Regions from separate parts of the Pectobacterium araliae genome, predicted to be linked through region 1. Evidence: riboswitches for the same ligand, from Rfam matches in the RefSeq annotation. Region 1 holds a riboswitch; each other region holds the start of a gene.
The links. A riboswitch is a leader RNA that binds a small molecule or an ion and turns the genes downstream of it on or off. The one in region 1 is predicted to bind thiamine pyrophosphate.
Positions count from the first base shown of each region.

Region 2: another riboswitch for thiamine pyrophosphate. It lies ahead of thiC (phosphomethylpyrimidine synthase ThiC); the one in region 1 lies ahead of thiM (hydroxyethylthiazole kinase).
Region 3: another riboswitch for thiamine pyrophosphate. It lies ahead of thiB (thiamine ABC transporter substrate binding subunit); the one in region 1 lies ahead of thiM (hydroxyethylthiazole kinase).

Region 1 covers NZ_AP028908.1:3,119,212-3,126,865, forward strand. Annotated here, with positions in the region: gene ltrA (group II intron reverse transcriptase/maturase) at 1-104, shown strand, start outside; gene yegS (lipid kinase YegS) at 311-1,210, shown strand; gene psiE (phosphate-starvation-inducible protein PsiE) at 1,223-1,630, opposite strand; gene thiD (bifunctional hydroxymethylpyrimidine kinase/phosphomethylpyrimidine kinase) at 1,806-2,609, opposite strand; gene thiM (hydroxyethylthiazole kinase) at 2,606-3,400, opposite strand; TPP riboswitch at 3,437-3,533, opposite strand; gene AACH44_RS14200 (hypothetical protein) at 4,129-4,401, shown strand; gene AACH44_RS14205 (DUF4062 domain-containing protein) at 4,449-5,471, shown strand; gene ahr (NADPH-dependent aldehyde reductase Ahr) at 5,782-6,801, shown strand; gene AACH44_RS14215 (GGDEF domain-containing protein) at 6,955-7,654, shown strand, end outside.
Region 2 covers NZ_AP028908.1:4,211,291-4,218,944, forward strand. Annotated here, with positions in the region: gene AACH44_RS19125 (YjaG family protein) at 1-125, opposite strand, end outside; gene nfi (deoxyribonuclease V) at 203-892, opposite strand; gene hemE (uroporphyrinogen decarboxylase) at 908-1,972, opposite strand; gene nudC (NAD(+) diphosphatase) at 2,090-2,872, opposite strand; gene rsd (sigma D regulator) at 2,981-3,442, shown strand; TPP riboswitch at 3,565-3,719, shown strand; gene thiC (phosphomethylpyrimidine synthase ThiC) at 3,833-5,812, shown strand; gene thiE (thiamine phosphate synthase) at 5,809-6,450, shown strand; gene AACH44_RS19160 (HesA/MoeB/ThiF family protein) at 6,452-7,246, shown strand; gene thiS (sulfur carrier protein ThiS) at 7,227-7,427, shown strand; gene AACH44_RS19170 (thiazole synthase) at 7,429-7,654, shown strand, end outside.
Region 3 covers NZ_AP028908.1:650,810-658,463, reverse strand. Annotated here, with positions in the region: gene ltrA (group II intron reverse transcriptase/maturase) at 1-545, shown strand, start outside; gene AACH44_RS02970 (AzlD domain-containing protein) at 633-944, opposite strand; gene AACH44_RS02965 (AzlC family ABC transporter permease) at 941-1,675, opposite strand; gene AACH44_RS02960 (AraC family transcriptional regulator) at 1,777-2,616, opposite strand; gene sgrT (glucose uptake inhibitor SgrT) at 2,830-2,994, opposite strand; gene sgrR (HTH-type transcriptional regulator SgrR) at 3,085-4,743, shown strand; TPP riboswitch at 4,781-4,877, shown strand; gene thiB (thiamine ABC transporter substrate binding subunit) at 4,958-5,941, shown strand; gene thiP (thiamine/thiamine pyrophosphate ABC transporter permease ThiP) at 5,917-7,524, shown strand; gene thiQ (thiamine ABC transporter ATP-binding protein ThiQ) at 7,511-7,654, shown strand, end outside.

The DNA.
Region 1 (7,654 bases):
GGAACGCGGGGTCGAGTCACATGAATGATGCGATAAAGACGGCGCAGTTCAGACGACTCGGCTTGATATCACTAGTGGAGCAGCAACGGCAGTTCCAGAGTTAACATGAACCGCCGTATGCGGAACCGCACGTACGGTGGTGTGAGAGGACGGCGGGAGTAATCTCGCCTCCTACTCGATCCTCCCGTTTACCCATTTCCCTACCGCAAACATTCACCGATTCTTCTGATGTCTACCTGCTAATTTAGTGTCTATGATTAACTGCAACGTTTCTGTCTTAACGACAACATCGCAGCCAGAGAAAGATGACATGGAAAAAAATCCAATCACGCTACTGATTTTGAATGGAAAAAGCGCGGGTAATGAAGAACTGCGCGAGGCCATCGATAAGCTACGCAAGGACGGCTATACGCTGCATGTCCGCGTGACCTGGGAATACGGTGATGCCAAACGCTATGTGGAAGAGGCGATTCAGCTCAACGCGGATAACGTGATCGCTGCCGGAGGCGACGGCACTGTCAATGAAGTCGCTGCGGCATTGGCGGTACAGCCGGAAGCGGTGCGTCCGTGTCTCGGAATTGTACCGTTAGGCACGGCTAATGATTTTGCCACCAGCTGTCAGATTCCAATGGAGATGTACAATGCGCTGACGCTGGCGATAAAAGGCCGCGCGACTGCGATTGATATCGCCAAGGTCAACGACAGCCATTATTTCATCAACATGGCGACGGGCGGATTCGCCACGCGTATTACCACCGAGACGCCAGCCAAGATGAAGGCCGCGCTGGGGAGTGCCTCTTACGTGCTGCACGCGCTTTTTCGCATGGACATGCTGCAAGCCGAACGCTGTGAAATTCGCGGGCCAGGTTTTCACTGGTCGGGGGATACGCTGGTTGTCGCGGCGGGAAATGGCCGTCAGGCAGGCGGCGGACAGCAGCTTTGCCCTGAAGCGCTGGTTAACGATGGGCTGCTGGAACTGAGCGTGCTGTCAGCAACCGAGCTGTTGCCCAATATGCTTCAGGCCTGGTTTACTGGCAGCGAAAACCAGAACATGATTTCCGCTACCTTGCCCTGGCTGGAGATCACCGCACCAGACGATATGACGTTTAATCTGGACGGCGAGCCACTTACCGCCAAACGCTTCCACATTGAGGTACTTCCCGCAGCGATCTCCTGTCGACTGCCGCCTCAGTGTTCGCTGTTGGAATAACGACGTGTTTGCTTATTCCCGCTTCAGGCGATTACTGTTTGCCAGATACAACGTCACCAGCAGCAGCAGGATCGCCGCGGAATAAATCAGCGTATCCGCTGGGCTTTTGTGATCGACAATAATCAGGCGAATAATGGCCGTAATGCCGATGTAGATAAAATAGCGCAGCGGGAAGTGATAGCCGGACTGAAAATACTTCACGATCAGCGCAATAAATTCAAAATAAAGGAAATAGATCACGATGCCTTCTATCAACTGATAGGAGGAATCTTTCTCGTTGGAGATCAGCAGCACTTTCGCCAGATGAAACGTTTCCTTGACCAAAAAAATAACCAGAATGGTCGCCAGCGCCAGCAGGCCGATATTGAGTATCGTCTGAAGCGCCTTGGCAGCCATCGCACTGCGAGCAGAACCTGCCATATGTTATCCATCCTATTTCACATTAACGCCAAGAATTCACTGCAAAATAACCGGCCAACCCGCGTACTGTCTATGACAAACACGCTTAATTTAGTTTGAAATTACTGACAAAGATGTCACGCAAAGTACAAGTCAATTTACTTATACCCGTCATACTTCAAGCTGAATGTGCGTTTTACCACCAGCGGTAGAAATGATGAACGGGGCCGATTCCGTGCCCGACCTCCAGCGTGTCGGCATGCTGTAACGCCTGCTGTAAATACGCCTTCGCGGCCTTAACCGTCTCGCCCCAGCTAGCGTGACGCGGTCGCAGTGCCGCTAACGCGGCAGACAGCGTGCAGCCGGTGCCGTGCGTATTGCGTGTATTCACACGCGGTGAGCTAAAGCGCTGCGGATCGGCCTGTCGACTGAACAGCCAGTCTGGGCTTTCCGCTTCGCTAAGGTGTCCGCCTTTCATCAGCACCGCCTGACAGCCCATCGCCAGCAGCGCTTCCCCCTGCTCACGCATTTCCCGCTCGTTGGTGGCCGATGACGTATTCAGCAGCGCAGCGGCCTCCGGCAGGTTCGGCGTAATCAGGGAAACCAGCGGCAGCAGCTCACGACGGATCGATTCCACCGCCTCGGGAGCCAGTAGCGGATCGCCACTTTTCGCCAGCATCACGGTGTCCAATACCACGAAAGGCACGGCGTAATGGCGCAGGCGCTCGGCAACGGCTTCGACAATATCGGTCTGCGCCAGCATACCAATCTTGGCGCTGTCGATACGCACATCGCTCAGCACGGAATCCAGTTGTGCCGCGACAAAATCCGGTTCAATTCGGTAGACGGACTGCACGCCACGCGTATTTTGCGCCACCAGCGCGGTAATGACCGACGTGCCGTAAGCACCCAGCGCGGAAAACGCTTTTAAATCCGCCTGAATCCCCGCACCGCCGCTCGGATCGGTGCCCGCAATCGTCAACGCATTGATACGTTTCATGCCAGTTCCTCCGCGCGCAGGGTATACAACCTATCGAGGAAATGGGGGATAAAACTGCCTGTACCTTGTGATGCTGAAGCTGCCTGCTGCCCCGCTAACGCCATGACATAACACGCCGCCGCCACGTGGGATAAGCGATCGCCGTCCAGAGAAGAAAAACCTGCGACCACCGCCGACAGCGCACAGCCCGTGCCGACTACCCGCGTCATCATGCTATCGCCGCCGGTTACCGCGATATCTCGCTCACCGTCCGTGACATAATCCACCACGCCGGTCACCGCAACAATCGTCCCCACTTGTCGAGCCAGCTCGCGTGCGGCAGGGAGCGCCGCCAGCGAATCATCAGCGCTATCGACACCCCGCCCCTGTGCGGCTAACCCCGCCAGCGCCATGATTTCAGACGCGTTGCCGCGGATCGCCGTCGGTTTCCATGTCAGCAGCTCTCGGCAAAATTCGGTACGAAAGGTTAAACCGCCTACGGCAACCGGATCGAGCACCCACGGCGTATCCACCTGATGTGCACTCTTTACCGCCGCTCGCATCGCATCGGCACGCGAGCGCTCCAGCGTCCCGACATTAATCAGCAGCGCATCGGCCACCGCGCTGAACTGCGCGGCTTCATCGGGATCGACCACCATCGCAGGCGACGCATTCAGCGCCAGCAGCACATTAGCAGTAAAAGATTGCACCACGTCGTTGGTCAAACAGTGCACCAGCGGTGAAGCAGAATGAAATTGGGTGAGCGATATTGCTGCCTGAGCGGCAGAAAAGTCGGCGGGTCGCGTGTTCATAAATCTCCCAACCGGCGTGGAAGAAGGCGGCAACCGGTGGGCATACCGTGACTTCCCTACGCTGGCATTATCCAGTTCAGGTGGTACGGGTATTTCTCAGCCTTCACAAAGAAGGGCACCCCGAGTCATTTAAAATCAAAATGTTGCGATTAATGTTTTATTAATCTTCGATCAGGATAATGCCAGTGGGCAGTATTGTAAATGGACATCCAATCCTACTAGTGTCCAGCGGATATTGACCTTATCCACAAGCAGTGGACTAAACAAGGTTCTGGTTCCCAAACAGTTCCTGACTGATATCACCACAGGTACTCTGAAGAATCAGCGAGTTATCTCCTTTCGCCAAAGAAGTCTGTATTCGATCAAATTTTTATTTTTTTGCGCATTATTGACATTGTCGCAAGCCTTGTCAGACAAGGCTTGCGCATTTATTAACCTTTCGCAATCTAAATTTAACCTCAAAATCAAGCCTTGTACTCAAAAGAATCTCAACTAAAATACACAGCATGTAGTGCATTAATGAAATTAATGCACTACATATAGATATCGCATTAATAACAGGCATAAAAAAACCGGATTCACAAATTGTGAATCCGGCTTATGAAGCATGACCACCATGAGTTTGCAGACTCATAACGTTTGTTAGCCTCACTTTCATTTCTACGGTTTGATTGTGCCGAGCTTGGATGGTCATGTAAATACCAATTAGTGCTCATAAGGAGCTACACATGACAATCTGTAATAAGTCTCATCGATACAATACGGCTTTCATTAACCTGCCAGATGACCAAGGTGGTGAGGGGCGGCATAAATGTTGTGGTTGTGGCTGCGCCTACGATCAAGGATACCAATCAGGTTTATCTCGAACGGAACAAGTCTGGGTAAATTTGCATGTTTTGCCTGATAGCCAAGCGGGCACTGTACGCCATAAAAGCCCGCAAGCAGCATTTGCTGAAGGCTATCGTGATGGTATGCGTGATTCCTATAGCTACGCTGGTTAATGTTGAATGAAGGGGCTTCATGCCCCTTCCGCTTTTAAGGGATAGAAATGGATAAACGTTACCAGGTTTTCGTAAGTTCAACTTTTACGGATTTGGAAGAGGAACGGAAACACGTTATACAGACGCTGATGGAAATGGATTGCATCCCAGCAGGAATGGAGTTATTCCCAGCAATCGATGAAGAGCAATGGGAATTCATAAAAAAAGTAATTGATGATTGTGATTATTATCTGCTGATCATTGGTGGACGATATGGCTCTGTCGCAGAGGACGGTTTAAGTTACACCGAAAAGGAATTCGATTATGCGGTCTCAAAAGGTTTACGTGTTGTTGTTTTAGTACATGAGAATCCGGAAAGTCTACCTTTAGCCAAATCTGAAAAAGACTCTGAGCTCAGAGAGAAGCTCACAGCATTCATAGAGAAGGCCTCAACCAATCGTCTCAGGAAAACATGGGCAACAGCTAAAGATTTACCTGGATTGGTCGCCTTAAGTATGAGTAAAACGATGAAAACTTATCCAGCAATCGGATGGGTGAGAGCCAATCTAACGTCTTCTGAAAATGACTTAAGAGCAATAGTTGATTTACAAAAAGAAAACGAACGGTTAAAAAACGAACTGAAAATGGCAACTTCGAGTCGCAACCAAACGCTTGACTTAAATCTAGCGGATTTCGATGATGTTTTCGATTTTAATTGCCAATCTACTTTTCCTAGAGGGCCACACACAACTGGTGGGATTAAAGTTTGGTCTGTGAGCATGGAATGGAAGGACATATTTCATACAATATCGCCCTACCTCACTAGACATTATCCCGAATCAAGTGTCTCAGCCACAATTGCCGAAACAGCGAAAAAAATCGCAGACAAAGGAGGCACATCCGCTAAAGTTTCCTCTCAGGATCTCAAGACGATAGGCATACAATTGCGCGCATATGATTTCATTAAAATTGAATATTTAAAAACGACTGATGGCAGCATGAATACATTCTGGTCATTAACAGAATCAGGACAGGTTGAGATGCTGAAAACCAGAACGATCAAAAAGCAAAATCAAATTACAACAGAATAAACTATCTCCATTTCGCCCCAAAGATCTGGGGCGAACTTTGTACCTCAAATGGATATTTACAATATTTTTTGTCCCCTCAGATTAAGTAAACACCAACTATCTCCAACCCAGGCCATCAATTACATAGCAAATCGTGGATAACGGAAACGTATGCAGCTAACGCCGAGCTATTCCTGATCCACTTCAGCCAACCGTCAGGCTGATTGCCCCCACCTGACACAAAATGAAAAACCACAGGCACGTTGTGACATAGAGAAAAACGCCATAACCCTTTAGACTGGTTAATCAAACCCATACTGAGGAAATTGTGATGACGATGATAAAGAGTTATGCCGCACCGGAAGCAGGCGCAGCGCTGGAGTTGTATGAGTTTGATGCGGGTGAACTGCAAGCGGAAGACGTCGAAGTCGTAGTCGATTACTGCGGCGTGTGCCATTCCGATCTCTCGATGATCGATAACGAATGGGGTATGTCGAGCTATCCGCTGGTTGCCGGGCATGAAGTGATTGGCCGCGTGCACGCCTTGGGTGACGCGGCGAAAAACAAAGGATTAAAGATTGGTCAGCGCGTCGGCATCGGCTGGACGGCACGCAGTTGTGGGCATTGCGATGCCTGTATCAGCGGCAGCCAAACCAACTGTCAGCAAGGCAGCGTGCCAACCATCCTGAATAAAGGCGGTTTCGCCAATAAGATTCGCGCGAACTGGCAGTGGGCTATCCCGCTTCCTGATTCCATTGATATCGAATCAGCTGGCCCGCTACTGTGCGGCGGCATCACCGTCTTCAAACCGCTGTTAATGCACCATGTCACGGCAACCAGCCGCGTCGGTGTGATCGGTATCGGTGGTCTGGGACATATCGCGATTAAGCTCCTGCACGCGATGGGATGCGAAGTCACGGCGTTCAGCTCTAATCCGGCCAAAGAGCAAGAAGTGTTGGCGATGGGTGCCGATAAGGTCGTCAACAGCCGCGATCCACAGGCGCTGACGGCGCTGGCAGGCCAGTTCGATCTTATCATCAACACCGTAAGTGTCGATCTGGAATGGCAGCCCTACTTCAACGCGCTCGCCTATAACGGGAAGTTCCATACCGTCGGTGCGGTGATGAAGCCATTTAGCGTTCCAGCTTTTACACTTATCGCAGGTGACCGCAGCGTTTCCGGTTCTTCTACCGGTTCTCCGCATGAGCTGCGTTCTCTAATGAAACTCGCCGCGCGTGCCGGCGTGAAGCCACAGACAGAACTGTTCCCAATGTCGAAAATCAACGATGCCATCCAGCACTTGCGTGACGGCAAAGCCCGCTACCGCGTGGTACTAAAAGCCGATTTTTAATTGGTAAAGACGCCTGAGCGATCGGGCGTCTGCTTTTTACACCGTTGTCAGATTACCGTCATTCTCTGAACCACACCGCCCCGCACCACGCGACTGAATGTATTCAATGGGTTTCATGGTAGGATTGAAAGGTGATGCAAGAGGAGATCCGCAATGCCTTTTAAAGAGTATGACCACGACTTCATTGATAGAAATAAGAAGGCTTCCTCGTCAATCAGGTTCGCCCTTTTATTGTCTGCGTTAATCATTATACTTAATCTCCTGTTCTTTAAGCACCGCGATTTTCAGGAGCAGTTGCACGATAATCCAGGGGTTTATACCGATTCGATTGCACTGGTTTTTCTTTTTTTTATCTTATCGTGTACCAGTAAAATATCACTTAACCATACTTCGGCTTTATCCATTCGCCTCGGACTCCATGTCTGGATAGGCTCAGCCACATTTGACTTCATGGATGAGTTTATCTATCAACCCAAGCTAGTGGGGTACTATGTTGAGGATATGCTGAGAATGATTGGTATGTCTGGCGTCGGATTCGGTGTCTATACCCTGATACAGCAAATCAACAATAAGTATGTCGAAGCCAGAATACAGTCATTCAGCGATGAACTGACACAGTTACCTAATCGCCGATTTTTTATTAACGAATTAAAAAAACTCGAAGCGAAAACACCCTATTTATTTATTATCGACATCGATAATTTCAAAGTCATCAATGACAAATATGGGCATACGAAAGGCGATGAAATATTAAGTAAGTTCGGCCATATTCTTTCCCGTTTCGATAACAGTGAAGTCGTCGCAACCCGAATAGGTGGCGAAGAATTCGCGATTATTCTGTATGCCGGGACAC
Region 2 (7,654 bases), 1.1 Mb from region 1:
AATTCTGTTTGACGACAAAATTCGTGGTAATTTGGATACATACGTTCACAAAGACATGCCATGAAAGTGACATGTTGCCAGCTCGCCAACTTTTCCAGACGTAAATGAATGGGGTTACGTAACATTTTTATGCTCATTAACGGCGACGGACGGCAGTGTACCTGAAATCACAGTGACGCCCTATGCCTGAATTCCTAAAGTTTTACGACAATACGCTAGCCGCTTGCAGCCGCTGCCAACGCACAAATGCGGGACGATTCGATGCGACAGCATCAGCCCAACGGGTCGGCTCCGGTAAACGGTAGCCGCGCATACAAGATTGCACCCAGTGCAATGCACTATCCTGACTGATCCGATGCCCTGTTGCCACAAACAGCGGATTACAGCGCGCTTTGCTACGCCATACCCAACCAATCTGCTCACTCTTATCCAGCAAGGGCTGTTGGCTACCGACACTCTCAGCCAACGGCTCAAATCGGCCACAAAGCCGACTTTTCGCCACGCCAATCGTGGGAATGTCAACGAGCAGACCAAAATGGCTGGCAACGCCGAGACGACGCGGATGGGAAATCCCATGCCCATCGACAAACAGCAGATCCGGTTTCTGTTCAAGCAACGCCCACGCAGCGAGCAGCCCAGGACATTCACGAAACGAAAGAAAGCCGGGGATATAGGGCATTGTCGTGCTGATACGCGCAATCCTGTATTCTACCAGTTCTAACGAAGGATAGCGCATTACCGCAATTGCGGCGCGAGTGACCGAACCTTCTTGCTCAAAGCCAACATCCGCGCCCGCGATAAACGCAGGCTGTTCAAAAGGTAGATCGTCGTACCGAATCACATCAGAAGCGCGGGCCAGCTGTTCGGCCCGCAGCTGTTGTGTATCAATCACATCACCTCCTGTGAATCATGCGTGATAAGCGCGGGACAACCGATGCACGGCCTCAACAAAAACGCCCGCATGCTCCGGCGGCACATCCTGATGAATGCCGTGGCCCAGATTGAAAATATGTCCATTGCCTTGCCCAAACCCAGCGAGGATCGAGGCGACTTCCTGCTCGATCCGTGCCGGATCGGCATATAACATTGAGGGGTCCATATTTCCCTGTAGCGCAACTTTATCGCCTACACGACGGCGTGCATCGGCAATGTCACTCGTCCAGTCCAGCCCCAGCGCATCGCAGCCTGTTGCTGCCATCGCCTCCAGCCACTGCCCTCCGCCCTTGGTGAAGAGCGTCACGGGCACTCGGCGACCTTCATTCTCGCGCTGTAAACCATCCACGATTTTATGCATGTAATGCAGGGAGAACTCTTTGTAGTCTCGTCCACTCAGCGCGCCACCCCAAGTATCGAACACCATCACCGCCTGCGCACCCGCGCGAATCTGCGCGTTGAGATAAAGAATGACGCTATCTGCCAGTTTATCCAGCAACAGGTGCAGCGTTTTAGGCTCAGCGAACATCATTTTCTTGATGACGGTAAACGCCTTGCTGCTACCGCCTTCCACCATATAGGTGGCCAGTGTCCACGGACTACCCGAGAAACCGATAAGCGGCACGTCACCGGCGAGGTTTTTACGGATCGTCCGCACCGCGTTCATCACATACCCGAGTTCCTGTTCTGGATCGGGAACAGGCAGTTTAACCACATCGGCATGCGACGTGATGGGAGAGTGAAAACGTGGACCTTCCCCCGCGTCAAAATAAAGCCCTAAACCCATGGCATCAGGGATAGTGAGAATGTCAGAGAACAGGATCGCAGCGTCCAGCGCATAACGCCGTAAAGGTTGTAGTGTGACTTCACACGCCAGCTCTGCATTTTTGCACAGTGACATAAAATCACCCGCCTGCGCACGCGTTGCCTTATATTCCGGTAGATAGCGCCCCGCCTGACGCATCATCCACACCGGGGTGACATCGACAGGTTGGCGCAATAACGCCCGCAAATAGCGATCATTTTTCAGGTCGGTCATGTTCTCTTCCTTTCAGCCTCACGACGGTTCTATACCAGATAGATGTGATGAAGCGGATGCGTTATAAAACGAACGTGTTATGAAACCAACACATTAATTAGCGTAAATAGTACCACGTCAGCCTTCGTTCTCGTGATGAGCACGGCACAACACTACTGTATCTTCGATAAGTCGACGTGCCACGGTGCCCAGCGGAGGCAACAGCGGAAGTTGGTCATAGCGGAACCAGTCTGCGTCACGCAACTCTTTCGGATCGTGCTTGATGTCTCCACCCGCATAATCGGCTGTAAATGCCATCATCAGCGAATGAGGGAATGGCCAAGGCTGCGAACTCACGTAACGCAGGTTTTTTATCTGAATTTGGCTCTCTTCCATCACCTCACGTACAACCGTCTGTTCTAGTGTTTCGCCCACTTCCACAAACCCAGCCAGCACGGTGTACATGTTCCCGCGATGCCGATTATGCTGCGCTAGCAAAATTTCATCACCACGGCGAATCGCGACGATGATACAAGGCGCGATCTGCGGATAATAGCGTTCTCTGCAGTGGTGACATAAGCACGCCAGCTCCGTTTTGCTCCGCACCATTTCATGGCCGCAGTAACCACAAAAGCGATGGGAGCGATAGAATTCAGCAAGTTGTACGCCTCGCCCCGCCAGTTGGAATAAGCCCGCGTCTTGATCGAGCAGTTGGCGAACCGATACCATGCCAGTATCCCGCCCCTGGCAAACCAGCCAGACAAGCTGCCCTTGCCATTCACCGATTTGACGAGCTACTTTCCCCTGTAACGACCACGCCGTCGCCGTTCCGCGCGGTAATTCTCCTTGGGGTAGCCAGATTTGTACTGCATCGCTCACTACCCACCAGCCGGTTTCATCACCTTTTAGCGTCTGTTCCATATCTTTTTATTGCTCCACTGCCACTTCACTGGCATTTTACATTCAGAGTGATTACATAAGTTTTATAACTGGGATTTCAGTTATTTCTTACCGTTCACGGAGTCAACAATGCTAAACCAGCTACAAAGTCTGACTGAATACGTTGGTGGCAATAATGCGTTAATCGACCAATGGCTACAAGCGCGTAAGCAGCTTCTGGTGGCTTACTATCATCTGGTTGGCATCAAGCCGAACAAGGAAACGCTTTCTCTTTTGGATGAAGAGGCATTGGATAATTTTTGCCAGAATCTGGTGGACTATCTTTCTACTGGGCACTTTCATTTATACGAAAAGATGCTGCATGAAGCCGCGACGCACAGCGAACAAGTCTTAGCGCTTTCCACCCAGCTCGACCTCGCCCTGCAAAATAATACGCAGCAAATTATGACGTTTTACGATAGCCATCTGGCGGCAGCCATTGACCATGATAACTGCCTCGAATTCCAGCAGGCACTTTCCAGCGTCGGCGAAGCATTAGAAGAGCGTTTTACGTTAGAAGACAACATGATCAAGCAGGTTTACGATAACTAGTCGTCATTTGACGTTATTTAAGAACATCATCACACACTGGAAAGGCAAAAGCGGCACGCTTTGACATCCGCGTTTTGCCGACATACAGTGTAGGGGTTTTATTGACCCGTTTAACAGACGGGCAAATCTTGTCGGAGTGCCTAGCGTGCTCGTGTTTTGTTTTACGAAATCAATCGTTATGACGAAACTTATGAGCGCACAGGCTGAGACCGTTAATTCGGGATCCGCGGAACCTGATCGGGTTAATACCTGCGAAGGGAACAAGAGTAATGCACTTCATTGAGCCCAAGGCTGTGTATTCCCACATACCTGCTCTGACGCTCAATATCATTATTACTCCCTCCGGCTCCAGACAAGCAATCTTCCCTTTACGTCTTACAGGAACTTGCTATGTCTACAGAACCCTTGTCTATAAAAACCTCGTCGGTAAAGACAGAGTTATCTACAGCATCCAAATCTGGTCGCCGTGAACAGCGTGCCGCCGCCCAGCAGTTTATTGAAACCTTACAGGGAACCGCCTTTCCCAATTCCAAACGCATTTACCTTACAGGCTCACGTGACGACATCCACGTACCGATGCGGGAGATTCAGCTTAGCCCGACGTTACTTGGCGGCAGTAAAGACAACCCCCAATACGAACCCAATGAGCCAATCCCGGTTTACGATACGTCAGGGCCTTATGGCGATCCGGCTGCGCAACCCGATGTCCGCGTTGGGCTAGCGAAGCTGCGCGCCAGCTGGATTGCAGAACGTCACGACACCGAAGCGTTATCCGGCGTCAGCTCCGACTTCACCCAACAGCGTCTGGCGGATGCGGGTCTGGATCATCTGCGTTTCGAACACCTGCCACGTCCGCTGCGTGCCAAAGCAGGAAAACGCGTCACCCAGCTCCACTATGCGCGGCAGGGCATGATTACGCCTGAAATGGAATTTATCGCCATTCGCGAAAATATGGGACGCGAGCGTATCCGCGGCGAGGTGCTACGCCAGCAGCATCCGGGGCAAAGTTTCGGCGCTCTCCTGCCGGAAAACATCACGCCGGAATTTGTCCGTCAGGAAGTGGCTGCCGGGCGTGCCATTATTCCCTCAAACATCAATCACCCCGAATCGGAACCGATGATTATCGGCCGTAATTTTCTGGTGAAGGTTAACGCCAATATCGGCAACTCCGCCGTGACATCTTCCATCGAAGAAGAAGTGGAAAAACTGGTCTGGTCTACCCGCTGGGGCGCGGATACCGTGATGGATCTCTCGACTGGCCGCTATATTCACGAAACGCGCGAGTGGATTCTGCGTAACAGCCCCGTACCCATCGGGACAGTACCGATCTATCAGGCGCTGGAAAAAGTGAACGGCGTGGCGGAAAACCTGAACTGGGAGATGTTCCGCGATACGCTGCTGGAGCAGGCGGAACAGGGCGTGGACTATTTCACCATCCACGCGGGCGTGCTGCTGCGCTATGTGCCGATGACCGCCAAACGCCTGACTGGCATCGTCTCACGTGGCGGTTCCATTATGGCGAAGTGGTGCCTGTCGCATCACAAAGAGAGCTTCCTGTACGAACATTTCCGCGAAATTTGTGAAATCTGTGCGGCTTATGACGTCGCGCTGTCGCTGGGTGACGGCTTACGTCCCGGCTCCATTCAGGATGCCAACGACGAAGCCCAATTTGCCGAACTGCATACGTTAGGTGAGCTGACCAAAATTGCCTGGGAATATGACGTACAGGTGATGATCGAAGGCCCCGGCCACGTTCCGATGCAGATGATCCGCCGCAACATGACCGAAGAGCTGGAACACTGCCACGAAGCGCCATTCTATACGCTCGGCCCGCTGACGACCGATATCGCACCGGGTTACGATCACTTCACCTCTGGCATCGGTGCTGCCATGATCGGCTGGTTTGGCTGCGCGATGCTCTGTTACGTCACACCGAAAGAGCATCTTGGTTTGCCGAACAAAGAAGACGTCAAACAGGGGCTGATTACCTATAAGATCGCCGCCCATGCCGCCGATCTGGCGAAAGGCCATCCCGGCGCGCAGATCCGTGATAACGCCATGTCAAAAGCGCGCTTTGAATTCCGCTGGGAAGATCAGTTCAATCTGGCGCTCGATCCGCAAACCGCACGCGCCTACCACGATGAAACGCTGCCCCAGGAATCCGGCAAAGTCGCCCACTTCTGTTCCATGTGCGGCCCTAAATTCTGCTCGATGAAAATCTCACAGGAAGTACGCGACTACGCCGCGAAACAGGAAGCAGAAGCCAAACCAGTTGAAGTGGGTATGGCGCAGATGTCGCAAGAATTCCGCTCGCGCGGTAGCGAGCTTTATCACAGCGCCACCAGCCTACAAACCGAGGAAAGCAAATGACGGGCTCGACGCCTTTTGCCCCAACGGCACAGCGGCTGGGGCTTTATCCCGTCGTCGATAGCGTGGAGTGGATCGAGCGATTACTCAGCGTCGGGGTGAACACGATCCAGCTCAGGATCAAAGATCGGGCAGATGAACAAACCGAAGCCGATGTGATCCAGGCGATCGCATTGGGTCGCCGCTATCAGGCGCAGCTCTTCATCAATGACTACTGGAAATTAGCGGTAAAACATCAGGCATACGGCGTACATCTGGGTCAGGAAGACCTGGATACTGCCGATCTGGCCGCCATTAAAAAAGCGGGTCTGCGCTTAGGCGTCTCTACGCATGACGATCGTGAACTGGCACGCGCGGTGGCGATCAATCCGTCCTATATTGCGCTGGGGCATATTTTCCCCACGCAAACCAAGGATATGCCATCAGCGCCGCAGGGGCTGGCTGAACTAACGCGGCACATAACCGATCTGCAAGACCGTTTTCCTACAGTTGCAATTGGCGGCATCAGCATCGACAGAGTACCTGCGGTGCTGGCAACGGGCGTCGGCAGCATTGCCGTCGTCAGCGCCATTACTCAGGCACCAGACTGGCGGCAGGCCACCACGACGCTGCTCAAAATGATTGAAGGACGGGAGGCATGACATGGTAACGACTCACCATCCAGCGCCTGCCGGACTGAGCGATAGCGAATTCATGCGCTATAGCCGTCAACTGATGCTGGAGGATATTGGCCCGGAAGGTCAGGAGAAACTCAAAGCCGCCCGCGTTCTGCTGGTTGGGCTGGGTGGGCTGGGGGCGCCCGCCTCGCTCTATCTGGCTGCCGCTGGGGTCGGCACGCTACTGCTTGCCGACGATGACTCACTGCACATCAGCAACCTGCAACGCCAGATTCTGTATCGCACCAGCGACACCGACAAACCCAAAGCCGTGTTGGCGCAGCGTCAGCTACAGGCATTAAATCCGCACTCAGAAGCGATTGCGATTACCGAAAGGCTCAGCGGTGACACGTTATACAGCGCCGTCAGCCGCGTCGATGTCGTGCTGGATTGCAGCGACAACATGGCCACTCGCCATGCGGTTAACGCTGCCTGCTTTAACGCCGGCAAACCGCTGATCAGCGGGAGCGCCGTCGGTTTCAGCGGCCAACTCGCTGTTTTCACACCGCCTTATCACGCCGGCTGCTACGCCTGCCTGTACCCCGATACGTCCGAACCACAGCGCAACTGCCGCACCGCCGGCGTGCTGGGTCCGGTGGTTGGCGTGATTGGTACGCTTCAGGCACTGGAAGCGATCAAACTGCTGGTCGGTATACCGTCCGCGCTAGACGGCAAGCTGAGGATGTTCAATGGTAAACAGCAGAGTTGGAACACGCTCCAGCTGACGCGTGCGCCCCATTGCTCGGTATGTGGAGGGGTGCATGAAAATCACGCTGAATGATGAACCCTTTGAATGCCCAGAAGCCACCACGGTTGAAGCACTGCTGAGCCAGATCAATCGGCTCCAGCCTGGCACAGCGCTGGCCATCAACCAAACCATTATCCCGCACGCCACCTGGTCACAGCATCAGGTGCAAAACGGTGATGATATTTTGCTTTTTCAGGCAATCGCGGGAGGATGACATGCTGCACATTGCCGATACGACATTAACTTCACGGCTGCTGACCGGCACTGGGAAATTCGCCACGCCAGAATTGATGCTGGCAGCACTTGAGGCTTCTGGTTCTCAGTTAGTCACCATGGCGATGAAGCGCGTTGATCTGAACGGCGGCAACGACGCCATTCTCGCCCCGCTACGCCAGCTCGGTATTAAGCTGCTACCGAATACCTCAGGGGCCAAAACCGCAG
Region 3 (7,654 bases), 2.2 Mb from region 1:
TTAGGGCAATCAGGGTGTACCTGAGAGACATACTGAAGCTAAAGGTCAATGAGCAGAAGAGTGCGGTGGCGCGACCGTGGGAGCGTAAGTTCCTGGGATACAGCGTGACACGGCACAAACAGACCCGACTGAAGATCGCAGGGAGCAGTGTCGAGAGGCTGAAGGAGAAGATCCGTAGCCTGACGACAGGGCACGCGACGAAATCAGTGAAAGGCGTAATCAATGAACTCACACCGATACTGCGAGGCTGGATGAGCTACTTCAGATACACGGAAGTAAAAGGAGTTCTGGAGAAGATTGACGGCTGGGTCAGGCGTAAACTGCGCAGTCTACTGTGGCGGCAATGGAAACGAACGTATACGCGAGCCCGAATGCTAATGCGAGCGGGCTTGTGTGAAAAGCGAGCGTGGAGGTCGGCGAGTAACCAGCGAGGAGCGTGGTGGAACGCGGGGTCGAGTCACATGAATGATGCGATAAAGACGGCGCAGTTCAGACGACTCGGCTTGATATCACTAGTGGAGCAGCAACGGCAGTTCCAGAGTTAACATGAACCGCCGTATGCGGAACCGCACGTACGGTGGTGTGAGAGGACGGCGGGAGTAATCTCGCCTCCTACTCGATTACATTAAGCGCTAAAGCAAGGCGGCAATGATATAGAACGCCAACATACTCAAAAGCACAGCGACCACAATATTTCTGATAAAAAATGAAATCACGATGCTCACCATCGCGCCGAGAAAATACGGATTATCAGGAAAAGCGCGGATAACGCCGTGTTCCATTAAAATAATCGGCCCACAAATTGCCGTGAGTAAACAGGGAGCTGAATACTTTAACGCACGATGCAGTAAAACAGGGATTTTTACCGGTACAGCGGGTTCGAGAAAAATATAGCGATTAAAAAACACGATCCCTGCCAGAACAAATATCAATAACCAACTCATTTTTCTTCCTTAAGCACGGACGCAATAAACACAGAGAAAAACATACCACCGACACCCGCAATCGCGATGGCACCTTCTATCTTGAAATAGGTCAATAGCATTGACAGAAGCAGGGAGAATAGGACACCAGAGAAGGTGCTGATCTTTTTTATCATCGGCACAACGATGGTAATGAACGTAGCAACGATAGAGTAATCAAGGTGATATTTATCCAAATCCGGCACAGATGACGCCATGACCACGCCAAGAATACTGAAGATATTCCAGAAAATATAAAAGGTGAATCCCGCACCAATTAAATAACTGGCACTGACATTGTTCTTCCTGTCTTTCTTTTCACTGAGTGCAAAAAGCTCATCGGACAATAGATATCCGATAGGAAGTCGCTTGCTTAATCTCAACGTTGAAACATATTCACGTAACGTCAGTCCGTAAATAAGATGCTGTGCGGTGATAAAGAAAACGGAGATTAATAACGTCACGACATTCGCGCCAGACATAAGCAGCCCTAGTGAGACTAACTGCGCTGCTCCCGCAAAAATAATCGCGGACATCCCAATACTTTGTCCGACAGATAATCCCGATTGAATAGCCATAGAACCAGCCAGAATGCCCCAGGGCACCACGGATAAACAGAGTGGAAGCATTTCAACCACGCCGGTCATAAAATGCTTCCACGGACTAACGGTGTCTTTTGATTCAGACGATGAACGGGTTACGGCGTTTTCCATATAACATTGCACTACCAGAAATAAATCGATAGCGAAAAACTAACAAAACGGTTTTTAATAGTATTGGATAAAGTTGCTTCCCCTCAGAATAGGGATAGCGTTTAGAGTGAATTACCCTTAGTAAACTCGCCCGGCGTCAATCCCAACGAATTTCTGAAATGGCGGTGGAAGTGACTCTGATCGGTAAAACCACACTGCACCGAAACATCGAGGATAGAGTGACCTTTACGCAGTAGATCTTTCGCCTTACGCAAACGTGCCTGGATCAAATAAGCGTGGGGGGTGATACCGACAACGGCTTTAAACTGCCGTAAGAAGTGCCATACGCTAAGCTCAGCGAGCGCTGCCAGTTCAACAAGAGCGAGTTCTCTCTCGGGATAGCTGTCCATAAAGGCTTTAACATTCAGTATATTTTGGGTCGCAACAGGTAGTGTCTGTGGCGTCAGGCGCGTCTTGCTATAGCGCATCGTCAGCCAGGTTAATGACGACAGCAGCAGCGTTTCTTTCAGTAACAGATTGCCCGGCTGAGCAAGCATATCGAAGGTCATGAGCAGTTGTTCCGCTAATCCTGGATCGTGCACCACCGCATCAGAAAACCACGGAATGGCATCTTTTGCGCGTTGAAGATCCTGATTAATTGAGCGAAAAAGGTCAGGGTGAGGATAAATAGCGCGATAGGCCCATCCCGTTTCTACCTCAGAACTCCCCGTGTGCACATCGTCTGCATTCACCAGAATGATGTCGCCTTTGGGCGCAACGTGCTCAGCACCAGAACGATAAAAGCGTTGAGCCCCCTGCTCAATCACGCTAATGCAATAGGTATCATGCACATGACGAGGAAAACGCTGCTGGTAGTACTGCGCCTGCAACATATCCAGACCACCGAGTGCCTCCAGGTGTCTGAAATGTGTCTGCTCTTGCGCAACCAGCTTTTTATGCACGCGTTAACCCTCTTGTCATTTGTACAAAATTGCTCAGACAGAGAAGAAAAATAGGCGATCTTCATCATCCAGAAACGGTGTACCTGTTTCACCGATTCTATCAGAAACGGATTAACATCCCCATGCTGGAAAAAACAGCGAAAAAAAACCAGCGAGAGAACTCGCTGGTTGGTGAAACATCACCATTACTCAGAATACGTTTCCTCACACCACCTAGAACCAATGACGGTATTCGTCGTCGGACATGTCTTTCAGGTGCCACTGCGTCGCCTGCTGTAGTAATGCAATGCGCTGTTGGGTAGACATCCACCGCAACCACTTCGCTTTACAGGTCGATAAGTAGGCTCGATAGAACTGGGACAAACGGGAAATTGCCATAAGCCACCTCCTCTCTTTCCTTGTTAGAAAGTATCGACGTAATATAGGGAAAGATAAATTGATGACTTTAGTGCAGGGAGTTCCTCTTTTATGTCTTCCCCTCGATTGCAACAACAGTTCATCCGCCTGTGGCAGCACTTTCAGGGGCAAACCACCGACACCACACTGCAAGAGCTGACCGGTGTGTTGAATTGCTCACGCCGCCATATCCGCTCGTTATTGAACGCCATGCAACAAGCAGGCTGGCTCATCTGGCAAGCCGAAGCCGGAAGAGGAAAACGTTCGCAACTTTCCTTTGTGTATACCGGATTAGCGCTACAACAGCAGCGTGCCGAAGATTTGCTGGAACAAGATCGTATTGAGCAACTGGTGCAGTTGGTCGGTGACAAAGAAGCGGTGCGCCAGATGCTACTCGCCCACCTTGGACGGAGCTTCCGGCAAGGAAAGCACATTCTGCGCATCCTCTACTACCGCCCGTTACACAATTTATTGCCCAGCTCGGCACTGCGACGCTCGGAAATGCACATTGCGCGACAAATATTCAGCGGACTCACCAATATAAATGAGGAAAATGGGGAACTGAAACCCGATCTGGCTCATCACTGGCAGAGTTTATCTCCTCTGCACTGGCGCTTTTATCTGCGTCCGGCCATCCGCTTCCATCATGGTCGTGAACTCACGATGGACGACATCACCACATCGTTATCGCGCCTCACCTCGCTTCCGCTCTTTTCCCATATTGAGGCCGTGACCTCACCGATGCCGTTTGTGATTGATATCCGCTTACACAACCCAGATACGTGGTTGCCGTGGCTTTTAGCCAGCGTACACGCCATGATCCTGCCACAAGAGTGGCAAACGCTGCCGAATTTCGCCCAACACCCGATTGGCACCGGCCCTTATGCCGTGGTGCGCAATAACAGCAGCCAATTGAAGATCCGCGCTTTCGATGACTATTTTGGCTATCGGGCGCTGATTGATGAGGTCAACATCTGGGTCCTACCGGACGAACCGGAAGAAATGCCCGTCTTCGTTCAGTTCCAGTCCGACAATTCTCGTCACGAACAGTTGGAAAGTAGAATGGAAGAAGGCGGTTATTTCCTGTTGTTCGACAAACGCTCGCCGCTGAACAAGCGCCCAGAGACTCAGCAATGGCTCAGGCAGGTATTTAATCCTATTTCGCTGCTCAACCACGCCAATATCAGTAACCAGCGCGACTGGTCACCGGCCTATAGCCTGCTACCGCGCTGGCATCATCATCACCCCGATACGCCACAGTCCATACCCAAAGGACTAACCGACGTCACGCTCACGTTCTATCAGGAGCACCCAGAATACCGGATATTGAGCGAGATTATGCGTACGCTGCTGGCGCAGCAGGGCGTCACGTTGCATGTTCAGACCATCAGCTACGAAGATTGGTATCAGGGTAATGCCGAAAGCGATATCTGGTTTGGTAGCCTGAATTGTTATCTGCCGCTCGAATTCTCTCTGTTTGCGATGCTCTATGAGCTGCCACTGGTGCAACATTGCCTGAACGACGACCTGGATACCGACGCACAGCAGTGGCGTAATAACACACTCTCAATGGCAGAATGGAGTGAAAAACTCATCAAAAGCGGGCAACTGCATCCGCTATTGCATCACTGGCTGCAACTTCAAGGGCAGCGCAGTATGCGCGGCGTCAGGATGAATATGTTGGGCTGGTTTGATTTTAAATCCGCCTGGTTTGCGCCGCCGGAACGCTGAGAGCCTTTCGCTGCCCGACTTAACCCTTTACAATGTGCCGTTCTCAACGGGGTGCGGAAAATTTTTCGCTGAGAAGATACCCGTCGAACCTGATCCGGTTAATACCGGCGAAGGGATTTGAGAGTGCGGCTTATTGCTGCCTCGAAGTCCTTTGCCACCCTATGATTCTCAGGAGTGCAAAGTGTTAAATCAATTATTACACCGTTCAGCCACCGTGCTGAAAACCAGCCTGCCTTGTCTGTTACTGCTCTCAGCATCCGCTTTCGCCAAACCTGCGCTTACCGTTTATACCTATGATTCGTTCGCTTCCGAGTGGGGTCCAGGCCCCGTCATCAAGACCGCGTTTGAAAAAGAGTGTGAGTGCGAACTGAATTTTGTCGCACTGGAGGATGGCGCATCGCTGCTAAACCGCCTGCGTATGGAAGGCAAAAACAGCAAAGCGGACATCATTCTGGGACTGGACAACAACCTGTTGCAGGCAGCGGAGCAAACCGGCCTGTTTGCGCCACACGGTCAGGACACCCGTGCGGTTACGGTGCCGGGCGGCTGGAGCAATAAAACCTTCGTTCCTTACGACTACGGCTATTTCGCGTTTGTGTATAACAAAGACACGCTGAAAAACCCGCCGAAAAGCCTGCATGAACTGGTGGACAGCAATGCACCGTGGAAAGTGATCTATCAGGATCCGCGCACCAGCACGCCGGGGCTAGGTTTGTTGTTATGGATGCAGAAAGTGTACGGCGACGATGCGCCACAAGCCTGGCAGAAGTTGGCGAAAAAAACCGTTACCGTCACCAAAGGCTGGAGTGAAGCCTACGGTTTGTTCCTGAAAGGGGAAGCGGATCTGGTGTTGAGCTACACCACATCGCCGGCCTACCACATCATCGAAGAGAAGAAAGACAACTACGCCGCAGCGACCTTTAGCGAAGGACATTACCTGCAAATCGAAATCGCCGGGCAGTTGGCTTCCAGCAAAAATCCCGAGTTGGCAAAACGCTTTATGCAGTTCATCCTGAGCCCAACCTTCCAACAGGCTATCCCGACGACGAATTGGATGTATCCGGCGGTGAAAACCGACCTGCCTGCGGGCTTCGCGACGCTCGCCGTGCCTGAGAAAGCCATGCAGTTCAGCGCACAAGATGTTGCCGACCAAAGGACGCTGTGGATTCAGGCATGGCAACGCGCCGTCAGCCACTAATCGGCGGACGTCTGTGGCCGGGGCTGCTGGCCACCACGCTGTTAATTTCCGTTGCCGTACTGGCTTTCGGCGCACTGTGGATACAGGCGCCCGAAAGCCAGTGGCGCACGCTATGGCATGACAGCTATCTCTGGCATGTCATTCGGTTTACCTTCTGGCAGGCCTTTCTCTCTGCGCTGTTTTCTACCGCTCCAGCCATTTTCCTTGCCAGAGCGCTGTATCGACGGCGCTTTCCCGGCCATCGCTGGCTGTTGCGCCTGTGCGCGATGACGCTGGTGCTGCCCGTATTGGTAGCCGTTTTTGGCCTGCTCAGCGTTTATGGCAGACAAGGCTGGCTGGCCTCTGCGCTGGGCTGGTTTGACCTGAAATACACGTTTTCGCCCTATGGGTTGCAGGGAATTTTGCTGGCGCATGTGTTCTTCAATCTGCCGCTGGCAACCCGACTGCTATTGCAATCCTTAGAAGGTATTGCCACCGAGCAGCGCCAGCTAGCCGCCAATCTGGGTATGAACAGCTGGCAGCATTTCCGTTTGTTGGAATGGCCCGCCCTGCGCAGGCAGATTTTACCCACTGGCGCATTGATTTTTATGCTCTGCTTTGCCAGTTTTGCCACGGTGCTGTCGCTGGGCGGTGGCCCGCAGGCGACCACCATTGAGCTGGCTATTTATCAGGCATTAAGCTTTGATTACGATCCGGGGCGCGCGGCACTGCTGGCGTTAATTCAGATGGTCTGCTGTCTCGGTTTGGTGCTGCTGAGCCAGCGGCTGGGACGGATTCTGCCCGTTGGCAGCACACAGCAGCTTGCCTGGCGTAACCCGCAGGATAGCGCCTTAAGCCGCCTCACCGACGGCCTGCTGATTGGTGCGCTGTTGCTGCTGGTCGTGCCTCCTTTGCTGGCCGTGGTGGTCGATGGTGTGAACCGCTCATTGGTTTCCGTCCTGCAACAACCTGTGCTCTGGCAAACGCTGTTTACCTCACTGCGCATTGCCTTAGGCGCGGGACTCCTGTGTCTGGTGCTAACCATGATGCTGCTCTGGAGCAGTCGCGAGCTCAAGCTACGCCAAAAGCCACTGTTCGGGCAGTTGATGAACCTGAGCGGTATGCTCATCCTCGCCATGCCGGGCATTGTGCTGGCAACCGGCTTTTTCCTGCTGCTGAATAACAGCATCGGGCTACCGCAATCCCCTTACGCACTGGTGGTGTTCACCAACGCGCTGATGGCCATTCCGTATGCGATCAAAGTGTTGGAAAACCCAATGCTGGACGTTGCCGAGCGCTATAACCGACTCTGTACGTCGCTGGATATTCACGGCTGGCAGCGGCTAAGGCTGATCGAACTCGCCGCGCTGAAACAACCGCTCGCGCAGGCGTTGGCTTTTGCCTGCGTGCTGTCGATTGGTGATTTCGGCGTCATCGCGCTATTCGGCAATGAGCAGTTCCGCACGCTGCCGTTCTATCTGTACCAGCAAATCGGTTCCTATCGCAGCGCCGACGGCGCAGTCACAGCGCTGTTGTTGATGCTGCTGTGCTTTATATTATTTACCCTGATTGAGAAACTGGCAGGCCGTCATGATCGCGCTTGAGAAATTGACCTACTTTTATCAACACTTGCCCATGCGTTTTGATTTTCACGTCAAACCGGGCGAGCGCATCACCATCCTCGGCCCCAGCGGTGCGGGGAAAAGCACGCTGCTGAATCTGGTTGCGGGCTTC